Regions from separate parts of the Vibrio sp. JZG10 genome, predicted to be linked through region 1. Evidence: riboswitches for the same ligand, from Rfam matches in the RefSeq annotation. Region 1 holds a riboswitch; each other region holds the start of a gene.
The links. Region 1 has a riboswitch for thiamine pyrophosphate ahead of thiB (thiamine ABC transporter substrate binding subunit). Riboswitches for the same ligand answer to the same signal wherever they lie in the genome.
Positions count from the first base shown of each region.

Region 2: it holds a riboswitch for thiamine pyrophosphate, as region 1 does, so the genes downstream of both, thiD (bifunctional hydroxymethylpyrimidine kinase/phosphomethylpyrimidine kinase) here and thiB (thiamine ABC transporter substrate binding subunit) in region 1, are expected to answer to the same signal.
Region 3: it holds a riboswitch for thiamine pyrophosphate, as region 1 does, so the genes downstream of both, thiC (phosphomethylpyrimidine synthase ThiC) here and thiB (thiamine ABC transporter substrate binding subunit) in region 1, are expected to answer to the same signal.

Region 1 is NZ_JBSUGE010000016.1:83,705-89,846, reverse strand. Features, by position in the region: gene fbp (class 1 fructose-bisphosphatase) at 1-893, opposite strand, end outside; gene mpl (UDP-N-acetylmuramate:L-alanyl-gamma-D-glutamyl-meso-diaminopimelate ligase) at 1,206-2,564, shown strand; gene ACWYVB_RS17750 (flavin prenyltransferase UbiX) at 2,569-3,204, shown strand; TPP riboswitch at 3,242-3,378, shown strand; gene thiB (thiamine ABC transporter substrate binding subunit) at 3,451-4,443, shown strand; gene thiP (thiamine/thiamine pyrophosphate ABC transporter permease ThiP) at 4,485-6,071, shown strand; gene thiQ (thiamine ABC transporter ATP-binding protein) at 6,071-6,142, shown strand, end outside.
Region 2 is NZ_JBSUGE010000026.1:50,399-56,540, reverse strand. Features, by position in the region: gene ACWYVB_RS21540 (DUF3087 domain-containing protein) at 1-10, opposite strand, end outside; gene trmY (tRNA (pseudouridine(54)-N(1))-methyltransferase TrmY) at 171-770, shown strand; gene ACWYVB_RS21530 (TldD/PmbA family protein) at 851-2,194, opposite strand; gene ACWYVB_RS21525 (TldD/PmbA family protein) at 2,194-3,579, opposite strand; TPP riboswitch at 3,892-3,999, shown strand; gene thiD (bifunctional hydroxymethylpyrimidine kinase/phosphomethylpyrimidine kinase) at 4,097-4,957, shown strand; gene ACWYVB_RS21515 (ABC transporter ATP-binding protein) at 4,947-5,705, shown strand; gene ACWYVB_RS21510 (ABC transporter permease) at 5,698-6,142, shown strand, end outside.
Region 3 is NZ_JBSUGE010000032.1:191-6,332, reverse strand. Features, by position in the region: gene ACWYVB_RS22800 (HesA/MoeB/ThiF family protein) at 1-497, opposite strand, end outside; gene ACWYVB_RS22795 (thiamine phosphate synthase) at 484-1,899, opposite strand; gene thiC (phosphomethylpyrimidine synthase ThiC) at 1,899-3,839, opposite strand; TPP riboswitch at 4,004-4,102, opposite strand; gene crcB (fluoride efflux transporter CrcB) at 4,163-4,546, opposite strand; gene ACWYVB_RS22780 (multicopper oxidase domain-containing protein) at 4,670-6,052, opposite strand.

The sequences.
Region 1 (6,142 bases):
CCGTCTGATGCAATACCGCCCGCTTGCTCAATTAAGAACGCCATTGGGTTACATTCATAAAGTAGACGCAGTTTGCCCTGAGGATGGCTTTGCGTACTAGGGTAAAGGTAGATACCACCTTTCAGTAAGTTGCGGTGGAAATCAGCAACCAATGAGCCAATGTAGCGAGAAGTGTATGGACGACCGTCTTCTGGCACATTCTCTTGGCAGTACTTGATGTACTTCTTCACCCCTTGAGGGAAGCGAATGTAGTTACCTTCGTTGATCGAATAAATCTTGCCTTCTTCTGGGATCATCATGTTTTCATGAGAAAGGCAGAAGCTGCCGATAGATGGATCGTAAGTAAAGCCGTTTACGCCGTTACCCGTGGTGTAAACCAACATGGTTGATGAACCGTAAATCACGTAACCAGCGGCAACTTGCTTATGACCAGGCTGAAGGAAATCTTCTTCTGTCGCTGGTGTGCCAATAGGTGAAACACGGCGATAAATAGAGAAGATAGTACCGACAGAGACGTTCACATCGATGTTAGAAGAACCATCAAGTGGGTCCATCAGTACCACATATTTGGCGTTTTGGTTGAGCTCTTTGTTAAAAGCAACCGCTTCGTCTTCTTCCTCACTGGCAACGCCACACACTTGGTCACGAGCTTCAAGCGCGGCTTTGAACTTATCGTTCGCGTAAACATCGAGCTTTTGCTGGTCTTCACCTTGGACATTTTCCGTGCCTACAGCACCAGTGATATCACCGAGACCCGCTGCGTTGATTTCGCGGTTAACGATTTTTGCAGCTAAACGAATGGAGGCTAAAAGGGATGATAGATCACCGCTAGCGTGGGGGAAATCCGCTTGTTTTTCGACAATGAACTCGCCTAGGGTGCGCAGTCCTGACATGGTTAATCCTTACATTTTCATTTCATTGGGGGTAGTGCGCAAGTGAGCATCTCTTTATGGATGTTAAACGATTGCGCTGGATGTAAGTTTAAGTCGCAGATCTTTTTAATGGTAATGAAGTAACTGTTTGAGATCTCAATTTATTTGTAGACTTGCTTGAGGTATTCATCAGTAAGCAAGAGGTTGTACAGTCTGTGTTCAACCTTGTCATATTTGTGAAAGGGACTGCAAGAAGAAGGCTAAAGTCTCTCGCTTTTCTGGTTGTGATCGCGATAATGAAAGCATTAAAGAACGCATTACAAGGTTTAGTTTATGCACATTCATATCTTGGGTATCTGTGGCACATTTATGGGCGGCGCTGCGATTTTAGCGCGCCAATTAGGGCATAAAGTCACTGGTTCTGATGCCAACGTTTACCCACCGATGAGCACGTTGCTTGAGTCTCAAGGTATTGAAATTATTGAAGGCTTCGACCCGTCTCAACTCGACCCTCAACCAGACCTTGTGGTGATCGGTAATGCCATGAGCCGTGGTAACCCATGTGTTGAACATGTGCTCAATACCAACATGCGCTACACCTCTGGTCCGCAGTGGCTCAACGAGTTTTTGCTGCACGATCGCTGGGTATTGGCGGTATCGGGTACACACGGTAAAACGACCACGTCGAGCATGCTGGCTTGGATACTCGAAGACTGCGGTTATCAACCTGGTTTCCTAGTTGGTGGAGTACTTGGTAACTTTGGAGTCTCTGCTCGTTTGGGTGAAAGCATGTTTTTTGTCGTTGAAGCGGACGAATATGACAGTGCTTTTTTCGATAAGCGTTCTAAGTTTGTGCACTACCATCCTCGAACCTTAATCATGAACAACCTTGAGTTTGATCATGCTGACATCTTCGATGATCTAGAGGCGATCAAGCGCCAATTCCATCATTTAGTGCGAACGGTTCCCGGAAATGGCTTAATCTTAGCTCCGAAGCAAGACCAAGCTTTGGCGGATGTATTAGAGCGTGGTTGCTGGACAGAAAAGCAGTTTTCAGGTGTTGGTGGCGACTGGCAAGCGCACAAATTAGTGCTTGATGGCTCAAAATTTGACGTTGCGTTGCAAGGCGAGAAGGTTGGTACCGTCGAATGGAATTTGGTGGGTGACCATAACGTTGATAATGCGTTAATGGCGATTGCCGCCGCACGACACGTTGGTGTAACGCCGGAACTTGCTTGTCAGGCTCTGGGCCGTTTCATCAACACTAAGCGTCGTTTAGAGCTCAAAGGTGAAGAACAAGGCATCACGGTTTACGATGATTTTGCGCATCACCCAACGGCAATTGAACTCACCGTCGGTGGTTTGCGTAACAAGGTAGGCGAAAAACGCATTCTTGCCGTGTTGGAACCTCGTTCTGCCACTATGAAGCGCGGCGTGCACAAAAACACACTCGCGGATTCGCTACACAGCGCAGATGAAGTGTTCTTATTCCAACCAGACAACATCGAATGGTCGGTGCAAGATATCGCGGAACAATGTCAGCAACCTGCTTTTGTTGACGCTGACATCGATAACTTTGTAGCGAAAATCGTTGAACGTGCGCAGCCAGGTGACCAAATCCTCGTGATGAGTAATGGTGGCTTTGGCGGTATTCACGGCAAGCTCCTCGAGCAACTTAAACAAAAAGTCTGATTTTATGCAAAACAAACAGCAGCAAGCAGAAAAAGCCATCACTTTAGCGTTAACTGGAGCATCTGGTGCGCCTTATGGTCTGCGCCTTTTAGAATGTTTAGTCGCGGCGGATTATCATGTCTACGTTCTGATTTCTTCGGCGGCTCGCGTTGTGATGGCAACCGAACACAACCTTAAGCTGCCAAGTGGGCCAGACGCCGCAAAGCAAGCGCTGGTGGAACATCTCAACTGTGATCCAAATAACATCACTGTTTGTGGTAAAGATGACTGGTTCTCACCAGTAGCGTCTGGCTCAGCGGCACCAAAGCAAATGGTGGTTTGCCCATGTTCAGCAGGAAGTGTTGCGGCGATCGCGCATGGTATGTCGGACAACTTGATCGAACGGGCGGCTGATGTGGTAATGAAAGAACGCGGGCAGTTGTTGCTCGTGGTTCGTGAAACGCCATTTTCAACGCTGCATCTGGAGAACATGCACAAGCTATCGCAAATGGGCGTCACCATCATGCCAGCGGCTCCGGGCTTCTACCATCAGCCAAAGAGCATTGAAGACTTAGTGGATTTTATGGTGGCGAGAATTCTCGACCACTTAGGTATTGAGCAAGGTTTAGTGCCTCGTTGGGGCTATGACCAGCGCTCGTGAGCTGATTGTGTAACCACTCAAATACCTTTACAATCCATCCAACTCATCGGGGAGCAAACCCATTTTGCATTGAGTCAATCAATGCATTTGGGCGCTGAGACCTAAGTGCTTTACTAGGGACCCGTATTACCTGAACCAGATAATGCTGGCGTAGGAATTGAGTCTGGATATTGGAAATCCTTAATAGCCGCCTCAAACCCTGTGCCGCTCAACTTATTTCTCTGAAATACTCATGGAGAGCGAGCAGTGAAACCCACTCTAAATCTGATTGCCTTAGCTGCAATCACCTCTACTTCAGCGTTTGCTGCTGAAAACACATTAACTATCTATACCTACGACTCTTTTGCTGCAGATTGGGGGCCGGGTCCTAAAATCGAGCAAGCTTTTGAAGCAAAATGTGGCTGTGACGTTAACTTCGTTGCGTTGGACGATGGTGTGTCGATCCTGAATCGTCTTCGTCTTGAAGGCGGTAATAGCAAAGCCGACATCGTGTTAGGTTTGGATAACAACCTGATGGCTGAAGCGAAGAAAACCGGTTTGCTTACTGAGCACAATGTGGATACGGCCAACACAGTGTTACCAAACGGTTGGAGCGATACGACGTTTGTACCGTACGATTACGGTTACTTCGCGTTTGTGTACAACAAAGAGAAACTGGCTAATCCGCCGAAAAGCATGAAAGAGCTGGTGGAAGCGCGCGACGATTTGAAAGTGATTTATCAAGATCCGCGTACGTCAACGCCGGGCCAAGGCTTGATGCTGTGGATGAAATCCATTTATGGCGACGATGTGACGCAAGCGTGGCAGAAGCTAGCGAGCAAAACCGTAACGGTCACGAAAGGTTGGTCAGAAGCGTATTCCATGTTCCTTAACGGCGAGTCGGACTTAGTGCTTTCTTACACTACGTCACCTGCGTACCACTTAATTGCGGAAAACGATTCAAAGTTTGCGACGGCGAATTTTGCTGAAGGTCACTACATGCAAGTTGAAGTCGCCGCTAAAGTGAAAGGGGCAAAAAATTCAGAACTTGCTGATCAATTTATGAATTTCATTTTAAGTGATGAGTTCCAGTCAGCGATGCCAACGGGTAACTGGATGTACCCTGTTACTGACGTTGAGTTACCTAAAGGTTTTGAAACCTTGAGCGTTCCAAACAAGTCGTTGAGCTTTAGTGCTGATGAAGTGGCAAAAATGCGTAAGTCTTGGATTCGCGAATGGCAAAGCGCACTGATGTTTTAGCTGACGTTCCACCCCTCATCTGAATGAGATAGGTTTTACCTTTGAATTCTGTTCCAAAAATAGGTTTAGGGGTCGCGATGATCATCGCGACCTTTGTTGTTTCTGCCCTAGGTGCTTTGATTGTTCAAGCCCCTTCACTTGATGTGTCTGTGGTATGGGACGACCCGTATTATCAACATGTCACCAAGTTCAGCTTCTACCAAGCTTTTCTTTCCACATTGCTCAGTGTTGGCTTTGCCATTCCAGTTGCGCATGCGCTTTCACGTCGCCAATTTTGGGGTAAGTCATTACTGCTTAAGCTGTTTGCATCGACGCTAGTTTTGCCTGTTTTGGTTGGTGTTTTCGGGCTACTAGCGATTTATGGCAACAGCGGTTTGTTAGCGCAGTGGCTACAGAGTTTCGATAGCAAACTGCCATTTTCTATTTACGGTTTGAACGGCATTTTACTCGCCCATGTGTTCTTTAATTTACCTTACGCGGCGCGCTTGCTGTTGCAAGCATTAGAATCTATTCCTGCCGAGCAACATAAGCTGTGTGCGCATTTAGGTATGAACCATTGGAATAAGTTTCGTTGGGTGGAATGGCCGCGTTTAAGACAGCAACTTCCCCACGTTTGTGGTTTGGTATTTATGTTGTGCTTCACCAGTTTCGCCACTGTAATGGCATTGGGGGGCGGGCCAAAATCCACCACCATTGAATTGGCAATTTACCAAGCGATTAAGTTTGATTTTGATTTACAAGCTGGGGCGTTATTGGCGCTGTGGCAGATGCTGTTATGTGGACTGCTTGCGATTGGAGTGCAGAAGTTAACAAAGCCTGTTTCTATCAGTGCTGGCAGCACATCGGTACAGCAATATTTAACGAAGGATCATGGGTGGTCAAAAGCTTGGGATAGCTTTTGGGTCATAGGTGCCTTTTTACTGGTGATACCACCGTTATTGATGGTGTTACTGAGTGGCATCAACCAACAAGTTTGGACGGTGTTAACCGATGAACGTTTTTGGTCTGCGTTATTTAACTCACTCAAAGTGGCAGGGTTAGCCAGTGCGCTTGCGGTCGCTGCGGGCGTGTCCATATTGTTGACCAGTCGCCGTTGGCGGTTGCAGTACAAAAACACGCGAGCCGATCAGATTGAGCTAATCGGCACCATTATTTTGGTGACGCCAGGTTTGGTGATTAGCACCGGATTATTCTTGCTGTTGCGATCATTTACCGATGTTTTTAGCTTGGCGTTTTTTGTTGTGATTCTGGTGAACGGTTTGATGGCTTTGCCTTACGTGATCAAAACGCTGGCACAGCCAATGCTGCACATCGAGCAGCAATACCAGTATGTGTGCGCCAGTTTAGGCATGCGTGGCTGGCAACGCTTTAAAGTGGTGGAGTGGCAGGCGCTGCGCAAGCCATTCGCACATGCGTTTGCGATCAGCTTTATGTTTGCGATTGGAGATTTAAGTGCTATCGCGTTGTTTGGCGGACAAGAGTTCCGCACTTTACCTCTGTATTTATTCCAGCTGCTTGGCAGCTATCAGATGGACGCGGCTGCGGTGGTATCGGTGACCTTGTTGTTGTTGAGTGTGGGCTGCTTTGCCTTGATTGAGAAAGTATTGAAAACGAAGGAGAGAGCGTAATGTTAGTGTTGGATGATGTGCAGTACACCTACCAACGTGAGCTGTTTCGTTTTGACTTAACGATTGAGCAA
Region 2 (6,142 bases), on a different contig from region 1:
TGATTTCCATATACCGCTCCTAACAGGGTTGCCTCCTATTCTAACTAGCACACTCCGCACGACAATCGAAGCTTTGTAAGTAAGTTCACATTTACTATTAAACTCGCATCCCTTCCCTGCTTGGGTATATACTTCCGCGCATTCACTCTTCCTATATAGAGGCTAAACTCATGCGCTCTTTTGTTTTACGAGCTCGCGCGGCGCCAACCACCAGCAAAGCACTATTAGAAGGTGTTGGTAACGAGGCGCATACCGAGATCCTTGCTCATACCATGATGAACACCATGTTCGTGGCACAATCTCACCGTGAAGATGTGGTTGTTCACTTGGTATTAGAGAGCACGAAGGATTACTCGCGCACGATTACCATTCGTTCAAACGACATTACCAATATTGGTGGTTTTCACGAGTCAACGTTGATCGCTGCCGTTGCCCGTGCGTTGGACGCATCTGTTGGTATGGGTAAAGAGCAGCTTCGTGAAGTCGAACCTGGTATCACCGTTCGTACAGTGAGCTTCGAACGCTTGGTTCAAGAACTAGCCGAAGATCACCAACTTTATATGTTGGACAAGAAAGGCGAATTTGTTCGTGACACAGAAATTGGTGAAAACCCATGTTTCTTGCTAACCGATCACATCCCGATGCCGAAGAAGTCGTTCAACAGCTTGAAGCGCCTAGGTACTGAGAAGATCAGCTTAGGTCCTAAGATGCTTTTCGCTTCTCAGTGTGTGGTATTGATCCACAATGAGTTGGACATCCGCGAATTTTAGTTATTCGCGTACACGTTGCTAGATGATGAAAGAGGACTCGATTGAGTCCTCTTTTTTGTTTCTGATTTTCTATGCCGCGCTTATTTGCCGCCAATACTCAAGCGAGCAAAACGCACATCTGGCGCGAAGAAAGTGCGGCTATCATTAATAAGCTGGGTATCACCCACAGCTTCTACTTCTTGCAGCATCTTATAGAAGTTACCTGCAACTGTAATTCCGCGCACAGGTTGAACACGTTGACCATCACGACACAAGAAACCACTCGCACCAAATGAGAAATCACCACTGACAGCATCTGCACCAGAGTGAACCCCTTGCAGTTCCACTAATTCTAGGTATTCACCTGCTTTGACTTCTGGCGCACTGCTGTTGCCTGTCGCAATCACTTTGTGATTCGCTGACACGTCTAAGCTCGATTTTGCACCGCGAGCAGCACTTGCCGTCGACACTGCACCCAAATAACTCGCTGTTTGGCTATTGTGCAATAGCGTATTCAGTTGGCCATTAGCGATCAACACATTGTCTTGGGTGGCAAAACCTTCACTATCAAACCCTGCGATAGCCATACCATTCGGCATGTATGCCGCATCGGTAAAGGTAATCAAGTCACTCGCAACACGTTGACCAAGCTTATCACCCAGTGGCGTAATGCCTTTCATCGCGCTTACACCAGAGAAAGCACTGCCGAAAGCACCGAATAAACTTGCCAGCGCATTGATGTGGAAAATAGCGGGGTAGTTACCCGTCGCAACCGGTACACCTTCAAGAAGATCACGAGCAAGGTTATAACCGCCTTCTATACAATAAGCTGGATCCAACTCATCAAAACGGCGACCTAGCGACATTCTTCCCGCCATCGACTGTTTGCCGTCTTTTTCAAACAGGGTATACGCGTAACAAGTGAACGATCGCTCGAAATGTTGACATAACGTACCTTGAGTATTCGCGATGATGAGCTGAGTTTCACCGTCACTGTAACCATTGTATGGTGAGCTTGAAGCGTGAGGCAGAGCCACAACACCTTGCTCAAGCGCAAGGGACAGTTCAATTTTCTCATCGACCGATGTGGTATCGTCTTGCGCAATTTCTGCAATATCAGTGGTGATTTGGCTGTTCACGCAACTAATGCTCTGATGTTCATCTTGCTTGGAAAAGCGAGCACTTTGCAGCGCGTTTGTGAGCATCAAATCTAAACTTGGTTGCTCGAGTGATTCAGAATAACTTGTCGCGACACGAGCATCTTTAATAACTCGAACACCCAGCACTTGACTTGAGCTTACTTTGTACTCATCCAGCTTGCCTTGGTTTGCTTTCAGCGAAAAGCTGCTGTTGCAGTTTACAATGACGTCCGCTTCTGCGCCTTGACGCTTTGCTTCTGATAGTACGTAATCAACCGCATTAAGAAGTTGTTTTTCTTGGCTCATTAGTTACCGCCTCCTACCAGAATATTATCTACTTTCAGTGTTGGCTGACCGACTGTTGTTGGTACTGAACCACTTACTGAACCACACATGCCCGGCGCAAGCGCCATGTCTTTGCCGACCATGCTGATTTCTTTCAACACTTTTGGACCCGTACTGATCAGCGTTGCTGTTTTCAGAGGTTTGGTGATTTTGCCATTTTCAATGAGGTAAGCTTCACGAACAGCAAAGTTAAACTCGCCCGTTCCCGGTTGAACCGAGCCGCCGCCCATCTTCTTCGCATAGATACCACGTTCGATACCTGCCAGCATGTCGTCAAGTGAATGCTCACCTTCTTCGATAAAGGTGTTACGCATCCGCGAGGTTGGTGCGAACTTGTAGTTTTGACGACGACCAGAACCCGTAGGCTCATAACCTGTCTTCATGCCACCCATTTTATCGACCATGAAGCTGGTTAGCTTACCGTCTTTGATCAGTTGAGTGCGCTGAGTCTTCATGCCTTCGTCATCAACATGAATCGAGCCCCATTCGTTGGTCATGGTGCCATCATCTACAGCATTCACTGCAGTGTGAGCAACCATTTCGCCCATTTTGTCGTGGAATACGGACGCTTTCTTCGCAACCGAAGTGGTTTCTAGTAAGTGACCACACGCTTCATGGAAGATAACGCCGCCAAAGCCGTTACCAATTACCACTGGCATTTCACCTGATGGACAAGCATCAGCGCCAAGTTTCACTAACGCTTGCTGCGCGATAGTTTGACCCAGCTCTTTTGCATCAAGCTGTTCGCTGAACTCCCAACCAGCAAGAGCGCCAGGACCTTCCATACCAGAAGACTGCTCATTACCTTTTTGAGCAACGGTGTTACCCGCCACACGAATGTAGTGACGCGTATCGTCTACATGCAAACCTTCTGAGTTGAAGATAGACACTTGCTGCTCGCGCTGAAGCACACTACCAATGAACTGGCTGATGTACTCACTTTCTGCACGCGCAGCTTGGTCAACTTTCAATAGAAACGCGATTTTTGAATCTAAGTTAGCATCCTGACTTAACGGCATGCGGCAACCGTGTTGGATTGGGTAGCGGTTCAAATTCAAAGAACCTGCTGACGCGATTTGTTCACGCTTGTCTTTTGCCGCAAGCAATGACGTTACGCGTTTTAGCTCGGCTTCGTCCGTGCTATTGGTGTATCCATAAAGCACTTTGTGACCGAAGAAGAGGCGAATGCCGATACCAAAATCAATCCCCGAATTGATCTTGTCCACCTCACCAGATGCGATCTGGACGGTGTTAGTTTGATGATGTTCAACGAATAGTTCAGCGAAATCAGCCCCTAAAAAGAGAGCATGATCGATCACTGACTTCGCTGTTGCAGAATTAAGCATGAAGTCTCCTTGCTCGATGATCGTCTTAGCCTTCCTAATTAACTGTCGAAAAGTTCAACAAAGTTAAATTGGCAACGCGTTAAATTTTAACAGTTTTTTAACCTTGTTTTGTGCTAATCCTTGCTTAACGAGACCACGATTATTTATTAAATATTCCAGGTTCAGCTCTTTCACCAGAGCGTTGCACTAGTAAATTCCACACGACGAACCATTTAGATGCTTACTCTATCACTCACCTCGCATAATTGAATACTCAATAATAATTACTCTCAAAAAACGTATCCCTTCTACAAGGGGCCTGCTATCATCCGAGCGAAATAGTCGGGGGGCCACGCGATAAGCGTTGGCTGAGATCGAGATTCGAGACCCGTTGAACCTGATTCAGTTAGCACTGACGTAGGGAACTATGCGCACTTTGCCTTTCGCCGCTCCTCTTTGGCGAGCGATAACGATCGAACAATCGATCTATCCACAACGGTCAAAGTCAGTTCCTATACGTCTTGTAGTAGGAGCGACCATGACGCAGCAATCACAGCCATCTTTACACCAGGCACAATCACCTATAACCACCCCAGTTGTCTTAACCATCGCAGGCTCCGACAGCGGCGGCGGCGCAGGCATCCAAGCCGATATCAAAGCGATGTCCGCAACTGGCAGCTTTGCCTGCTCAGTGATTACCGCCATCACCTCACAAAACACGCAAGGCGTTTCTGCGATTTTCCCTATTCCTCTTGATCACGTTGAAAGCCAACTCGATGCGGTGTTTACCGATCTCAATATTGTGGCGGTAAAAGTCGGCATGCTGGCGGATTCGAACATCATTAAAGTCGTTGCTAACAAGATTAAGCAATACCAACCTAAACATCTTGTGATTGATCCCGTCATGGTCGCCACCAGCGGCGATTTGCTACTTGAGCAATCAGCAATCAGCACATTAAAAGAAGAACTAATTCCACTGGCAGACATCATCACTCCTAACCTGCCAGAAGGTGCAGCATTGACGGGTAAGCCAGTGCCTCAATCAGAATCTGAAATGAACGATATGATTACCGACCTTCGTGCACTTGGTGCCAAAGCTATTCTGCTCAAAGGCGGTCATCTTGAAGAAAATGAAAACAGCAACGATCTGCTGATCATGCAAAACAGTGCGGAGTTAATCAGCGCCAAGCGTTTTCCGACCAAAAACACCCACGGTACGGGCTGTACACTGTCTTCCGCCATTGCGTCTTACCTTAGCCAAGGCAACAACCTACACAAAGCGGTGCACCTTGGTAAGCAGTACATCAGCCAAGCTATCGCACACGCTGATGAATTGGAAGTGGGGAAAGGTCACGGCCCTGTGAATCACTTTTTTTCGGGTCATACTTATGTTCGCTAACGCGATTGGCATTCAGCTTTCCGACGCCAGTTTGCAATACAAAGACAGCCAAACACCGACTTTAGCGGGAGTGAACATGACCATTCCTGTCGGTCAATGGACGGTATTACTCGGACGAAGTGGCTGCGGGAAAACCACAATATTGCGTTACTTAGCTGGCCTACTGGATGACCAAGTTGACTGGCATGGCGAACTCATCACAACCGATGGCGCTGCACTGCATGACCGTATCGCTTACATGGCTCAGCAGGATTTATTGCTACCGTGGCTTAACGTGCTGGATAACGTCTGCCTCAGCTCGCGCTTTTCTCACGCCAATTCAAATCCAGCGGATGAGAAACAACGCGCTCTCAACTTGTTAGAGCACGTTGGGTTGGCAGATTACGCTTACGCCAAACCCGCTCAACTCTCCGGAGGTATGCGACAGCGCGTAGCCCTTGCTCGCACTCTGATGCAAGACAAACCTTTGGTTTTGATGGATGAACCTTTCTCGGCATTGGACGCCGTGACTCGCCACAAATTGCAAACTCTCTCTGCCGAGCTACTAAAAGACAAAACCGTTGTCTTGATTACACACGATCCGCAAGAAGCGGTGCGATTGGCGCATCAACTCTATGTGTTACAAGGCACGCCAGCTCAAGCACAGCACTTGGTTGTTCCGAACTCCAAGCAACCAAGAGCTCTCGATGGAGAGTGCGCAGTTCTGCAGCAAGCGATTTTGGATCAGTTGGAGAAAGACTATGAGTGATATGACTCAGTACAACTCCGTTTCGGCGCGTATTAATAAAAAGGAACGCGTGACTCATCCGGCGTTGCGTCTGCTGATCAGCGCAGCCGTGATCTTAGGTTTGTGGCAACTCATTGTAGTGGTGTTTGACATGCCAAGCTTTATCTTGCCTTCGCCAATTGAAGTATTGGATAGATTAGTCACTCGATACGACGTGCTATTCAAACACACTTGGGTAACGGCACAAGAGATCCTACTTGGCCTCGCACTCGGCTTATCAATGGGTTTGCTATTCGCTTTGCAAATGCTGATGTTCGAGCCGCTCAAACGCTGGCTATTGCCGATTCTTATCGCCAGCCAAGCAATTCCAGTATTTGCTATCGCGCCAGTGCTCATGCTTTGGCTGGGTTACGGCATTGCATCGAAAGTAGTAATGGCGGCGATCATCATCTTTTTCC
Region 3 (6,142 bases), on a different contig from region 1:
GTTTGGTAATCAAAAACAGCGAATTGCCCTTGCCAACCAATTGCCGCCGCCGAGATGAGCGGCGTATTTTGCTCGAAACAAACTTGGTTAATTAGCTGGCGCGTTGGCATGTTATCGGTGCAGTCCAGCACCACATCCGCTAGCATCACCTCAAGCTGCAGCTGTGCTTTGTCTAATCGCTTATTGAGAGCACGAACTTGGACCATAGAATTAAGTTCAGTAAGTTGCTTTACAGTCGCTTTTGTTTTCGCAACTTGGAGGTCTTGCTCACGATAAATGATCTGACGTTGTAGGTTACTGCTATCAACTTCATCATCATCAACCACAACCAATTTACCAACACCCGCTGATGCCAAGTACAAACTCGCTGCGCTTCCTAACCCACCACAACCGATGATTAGCACATGCGATTTACTCAAACGCTCTTGCCCACCTTCAGCAATTTCAGGCAGAGCAACTTGGCGTTGATAGCGAAGGAACTGCTTATCCGTGAGCATGCTCGCCTCTCTTGGTATGCGCCAATTCACTATTCTGATCAGTAAACGTTAGCTGTCTTTCCTTCATCAGTTGTGCAAAAAACTCGATAACGGACTGAGGTGATTCTGCCAAGGTAATAGCTCGCACAACTGCCAAACTAGAAACACCTGTTTGCCAAACTTGGTCTGCATTAGATTGGTCAATGCCACCAATCGCGACCGTCGGAAAGCCAAGTACATAGTCACTACCTGCTTTGTCTTTTGCAGGACGGAAAACCGACTCTGTGTTTCCATAAGGAATGCTATCAATCAGCTTTTGATACAGTGCCAAGCGCACCAAACCTTGTGGTTTCGATGGCATCTGTTTTGTGGTGGTTGGGAAAATATGCCCTAGCGCGATGTAGCTAGGATGAACTTGTACGATGCGCAGTAGTTCGTAATAACCATGAGTAGAAAGACCAAGACGAATGCCGGCTTTAGTTAGCTGAGCCAAATTCGACTCTTCTATGTCTTCTTGTCCTAGGTGAACGCCATAAGCGCCATGCTTGATTGCCAACTGCCAATAGTCATTGATGAACACTTGAGCTTGATACTGACGACCTAGCTCAATTGCTCGAATGATCTGTTGTTCTAAATCGGCTTGTTGTGGGTTCTTTATTCGCAGTTGAATAGTGTTGATGCCTAAAGGCAGTAAACGCTCAATCCAAGCAACATCATCAACGACTGGATAGAGCCCTAGACTTTGCTTAGTTAGAGTTGGAAAGCTAACGCTCTCACCTTGTGCAGACCAACCAACTTGAATACCTAGTCGGTTATCCTCCAGTACAGGTGTGGGGAAATCATCAAATTGGTCAGCCCACTGAGTAGATCGTCCCTCATCAAGGTTGTCATTCAACAGTGTTTCACGTGAAACATTCGCTTGTTGAGTTAGCATTCCTCGAGCAAGTGTTAACGCATCTTCGATAGGAAAATCGAGTACTGTCAGCGTTACTATCCAAGCAAGGTGATGTTCAGGATCGAACATTGCGTTGAATTTGGACTTAACGGAAAGCGCTCTCACTTCGTTGTTAATTGGGTGACGCCAGATATCAAGCTGAAGCATTTTCTCCTTTTCATCGGATACCTGAGTATCAGCAATACCAATATAAATCGCTTTCGACGGTTGCTTAGCACACGCTTCTACCGACAAAGCAGAACGGTAATAGAGCACAAATGAGCTCTCATTCTCAGAGTCATAACCATCAATAAGATCTGTCGTTATGCGTGTGGTCTGTTGGTCGCGAACAAGCTGAATAGATTGAGTTGGGCTCACACCCAACTCAATGTCTTCGATGCTAAAACCCTGTTCTCTCGCCAACAACAAACATTGTTGAACTAAACCTGTTAGCTCAATCAATGATGACGGAATAAGGATTTTGCTCATTAGTCACTTACCTCGGCATGTGCTGCTGGGTGGTATAACTCAGAACCTGTGTCTCTAAATTCTTGAGATTTCTGACGCATCCCCTCAAGAGGATCATCAAGCATTTTGATAGAGATAGCTTGGTCCGCAGCAACTTGCTCAGTGTCTTTCGCGTACTCTCGTACCTCTTGCGAAATCTTCATCGAGCAGAACTTTGGTCCGCACATCGAACAGAAGTGAGCAACTTTGCCGGACTCTTGAGGTAAAGTTTCGTCATGGAAAGCGCGCGCGGTTTCTGGGTCGAGTGACAAGTTGAATTGGTCTTCCCAGCGGAATTCAAAACGTGCTTTAGAAAGCGCGTTATCACGAACTTGTGCGCCAGGGTGCCCTTTAGCTAAATCAGCGGCGTGCGCAGCAAGCTTGTAAGTGATCATGCCTACCTTCACGTCTTCTTTGTTTGGTAAGCCAAGATGCTCTTTAGGTGTTACGTAACAAAGCATCGCACAGCCATACCAGCCAATCATGGCAGCGCCAATACCTGACGTAATATGGTCGTAACCAGGAGCGACGTCTGTCGTCAGTGGACCAAGGGTGTAGAACGGAGCTTCATGGCAGTGCTCTAGCTGCTCTTCCATGTTCTCTTTGATCATGTGCATTGGAACATGGCCAGGACCTTCGATAATCACCTGTACGTCGTATTCCCACGCAACCTTAGTCAACTCACCAAGAGTACGAAGCTCCGCAAATTGCGCTTCGTCATTAGCATCGGCAACCGAACCAGGGCGCAGACCATCACCGAGAGAAAGTGCCACATCATACTTGGCACAGATTTCACAGATCTCTCGGAAGTGGGTGTATAAGAAGCTTTCTTGGTGATGCGCTAAACACCATTTCGCGATGATAGAACCACCACGAGAGACTATGCCAGTAACACGCTTTGCAGTCATTGGCACATAGCGAAGTAGTAAACCGGCATGGATAGTGAAGTAATCAACGCCCTGTTCTGCTTGCTCAATCAGAGTATCGCGCATCACTTCCCAGTTAAGGTTTTCGGCAACTCCATTCACTTTTTCCAGCGCTTGATACATAGGTACGGTACCGATCGGAACCGGGCTGTTACGCAGAATCCACTCGCGAGTTTCGTGGATGTTACGTCCAGTAGAGAGATCCATAACGGTATCCCCACCCCAGCGTGTCGCCCAAACGAGCTTCTCAACTTCTTCCTCAATCGAAGACGTCACCGATGAGTTACCGATATTGGCGTTCACTTTGACCAAAAAGTTACGTCCAATGATCATTGGTTCGGATTCTGGGTGGTTGATATTAGAAGGGATAATCGCGCGACCTTCGGCAACTTCTTTGCGAACAAACTCGGCGGTAATGTCCTTTGGTAGGTTCGCCCCGAAGCTTTGACCTGGATGTTGTTGATTCAGCACTTCATCACGGTACTTGGCACGACCCATGTTTTCACGCAGCGCGATGAATTCCATTTCTGGGGTGATAATACCTTTGCGAGCATAGTGCAGTTGAGTGACGCATTGCCCATCTTTGGCACGTCGAATACGTGGTAGATTGCCGTAACGAAGATCGTCTAGTGTTTCGTCTTCTAAGCGTTCTTTGGTGTACACCGAGCTTACTTCATCGAGTAACTCTGTGTCACCTCGCTCTTCAATCCAGCTTTCTCTTAGCTTTGGTAAGCCGCTATAAAGGTCAATATCGTAGTTCGGATCAGTATAAACACCTGACGTATCGTAGACTCGGACGGCTTCATTCGGCTCGAAAATAGGCGCTTCTTTTGTGCCACCAATCAGACTATCTGCTAGCGCTATTTCACGCATAGGTACACGAACATCTGGACGTGAACCTTCTACATATACTTTTGTGGAATTTGGGTACGGCTGTACCGAGAGTGTTTCAATAAACTGTTTTGCTTCCAGTCTCGCTTGTTTGCGACTCGACATAGCATTTTTCCTTGCTTTGTTATACTAGATAAAAAGTAATTGGATAAAAATGCTTGGCGGATAGATGCGACAAGAGGAGTCAAATTAAGGCTAAATAAAGCTTAAGTAATTTGCCTGTAACAACATTCGACTATTTGATAGGTCAACCAGAAAAAACTCCGGTATAAATATCTTCTCTTGTTCCCTTCGCAGATTCTAATCTGATCAGGTTCAACGGATCCCGAATTAACGGTCTCAGCCTTATGGCACTCCGACAAGTGATATCAGTATATAAAAACGGCCTGGTTAAACCAAGCCGACCTGTTTAATTTTTAACTACTTTGCTAGCTGCGCATCAATAATTGGAAACCGATCCACGCAGCAGAGATGCTCAGCACCACATTTAATAAAATATTTAACCCCATCTTAAGAAACGCACCTTGCTGCATAAGTAAAACATTATCCATAGAAAAGGTGGAAAACGTCGTCAGTGCCCCTAAAAAGCCCAAACCAATCACTTGTCGCCAAGGTTCTGTTGCCAACAGTTCATTGTCGAACGCAGCAATCAACAAGCCCATGATAAATGAACCAACCACATTAACAGTTAGCGTACCGTATGGAAAACCACGCCCCAATAAAATGACACACAGTTCAGATATCAAGTAACGAGAACACGCACCGAAAGCACCACCTAGTGCAATAAAACCAAGAATGGAAAACTGCCCCATAATTCCCCCAACACTATTGATGACGATATTGTAACCAAAACTAAAGCAATATTGATGGTGAAATTTTAGAATTCGACAACGTATTGCATTTAAAACACGCTGAGATTAAAAAAGTTACAGGAGTCACTTTACTTCAATATACCCCATCAAACCGGTTTTCATGTGCTCAATAACATGGCAGTGATACATCCAACGTCCAGGGTTGTTAGCAACAAAGGCAGCTTTGGCACTGCCATTTTTTCCAAGTAAAACCGTATCGGTATGGAACGGTTCGTCGAGTTTCTTTCCATCTAACTCAAGAACAGTAAATGTATGCCCATGAAGATGAATAGGATGATGATATTGAGTAACGTTCTTCAAATTGAAGATATAGGTTTTTCCAAGCTCCAATGTTGAAAGTGGTGCTGGGATATTATCTTTACTCATTCCCTCCCAAGCTCGTTTGTTCATCAGCCAGAATTTAGGTATCGCTTTGCCCGATTTATCGGCAGGAGTGATCGCCCCCTCCCATTCAAACACATAATCGATTTGCTCCGCATTTTCCAAATCAAGATCAGGCACAGGGTTGAGAGGCAATAAAGGCAGTTTCTTGTTGCTTGGCAGGTCAGACTCAACAACTTCAAACTCACACAAGGAGAATGGGAAGCGCCCTTTCATTTGACGCACATAAACACGCTCTCCAGCCTTCGGAGCAATCAATCCGATATCCAATCTCATTCCCGGACCAATTTTGTGTTGAGTGAGCCTATAAGGCGTTTTAACTGGATTGCCATCGATAGCAATAACCCAAGCCTCTGTGCCTTCAATCGCGATCGGATAGGTAATGGTGTTATCGACATTAGCAATTCTTAATCGCGTAGTCGCGTTCTGCTCCAGCGTATAAACAGGCTCATGAATACCATTGACGCTACTCCACTCTCCTGGCGTTCCCATACGTGCACTCAAGCGCGGCACCATTAGGTTCTTCCACTGTCCTTGCTTGTCTAAATGCCAATGCTTGAGGACGACTTCATGCTCTTCATCAAACTGAACAGGCTCAGCCTCTTCAACAATTATTAGCCCAACCAACCCCATACCAAGCTGCTTAACGCTGTTCATGTGTGGGTGATACCAAAACGTACCTGCATCTGGCGGAATAAACTCATACGTAAAAGTCTCTCCGGGCATGATAGGAGCCTGGCTTAAAAACGGAACTCCATCCATTTCAATAGGAATCCTCAAGCCATGCCAATGAATCGTCGTCGGCTCTGATAGCTTATTGATGAAGTTGATTGTTACCTTTTCCCCTTGTCGGCAACGAATTATCGGTGCAGGTATACGCCCATTAAAAGCTAATACCTCAGTATTGAAACCGGGCACTAGTTCAGCCGTAGAAGGCTCTGCAGTGATATCGTATATATACTGCCCCTGCTTATTAGTACTCCTAGATAGAGAACATGCAGGTAGAACAGTAAGCGCGGAGATCGCTAAGGATGATTGAAGGAAGCGTCGACGAGATATATCCATACATAGTTACCCATTAATCCAGATCGGTTGAGTGTAACTAAATATAAATAATGATTCTCATTTATTGCTAACATTTCGGAGCACTTGGTT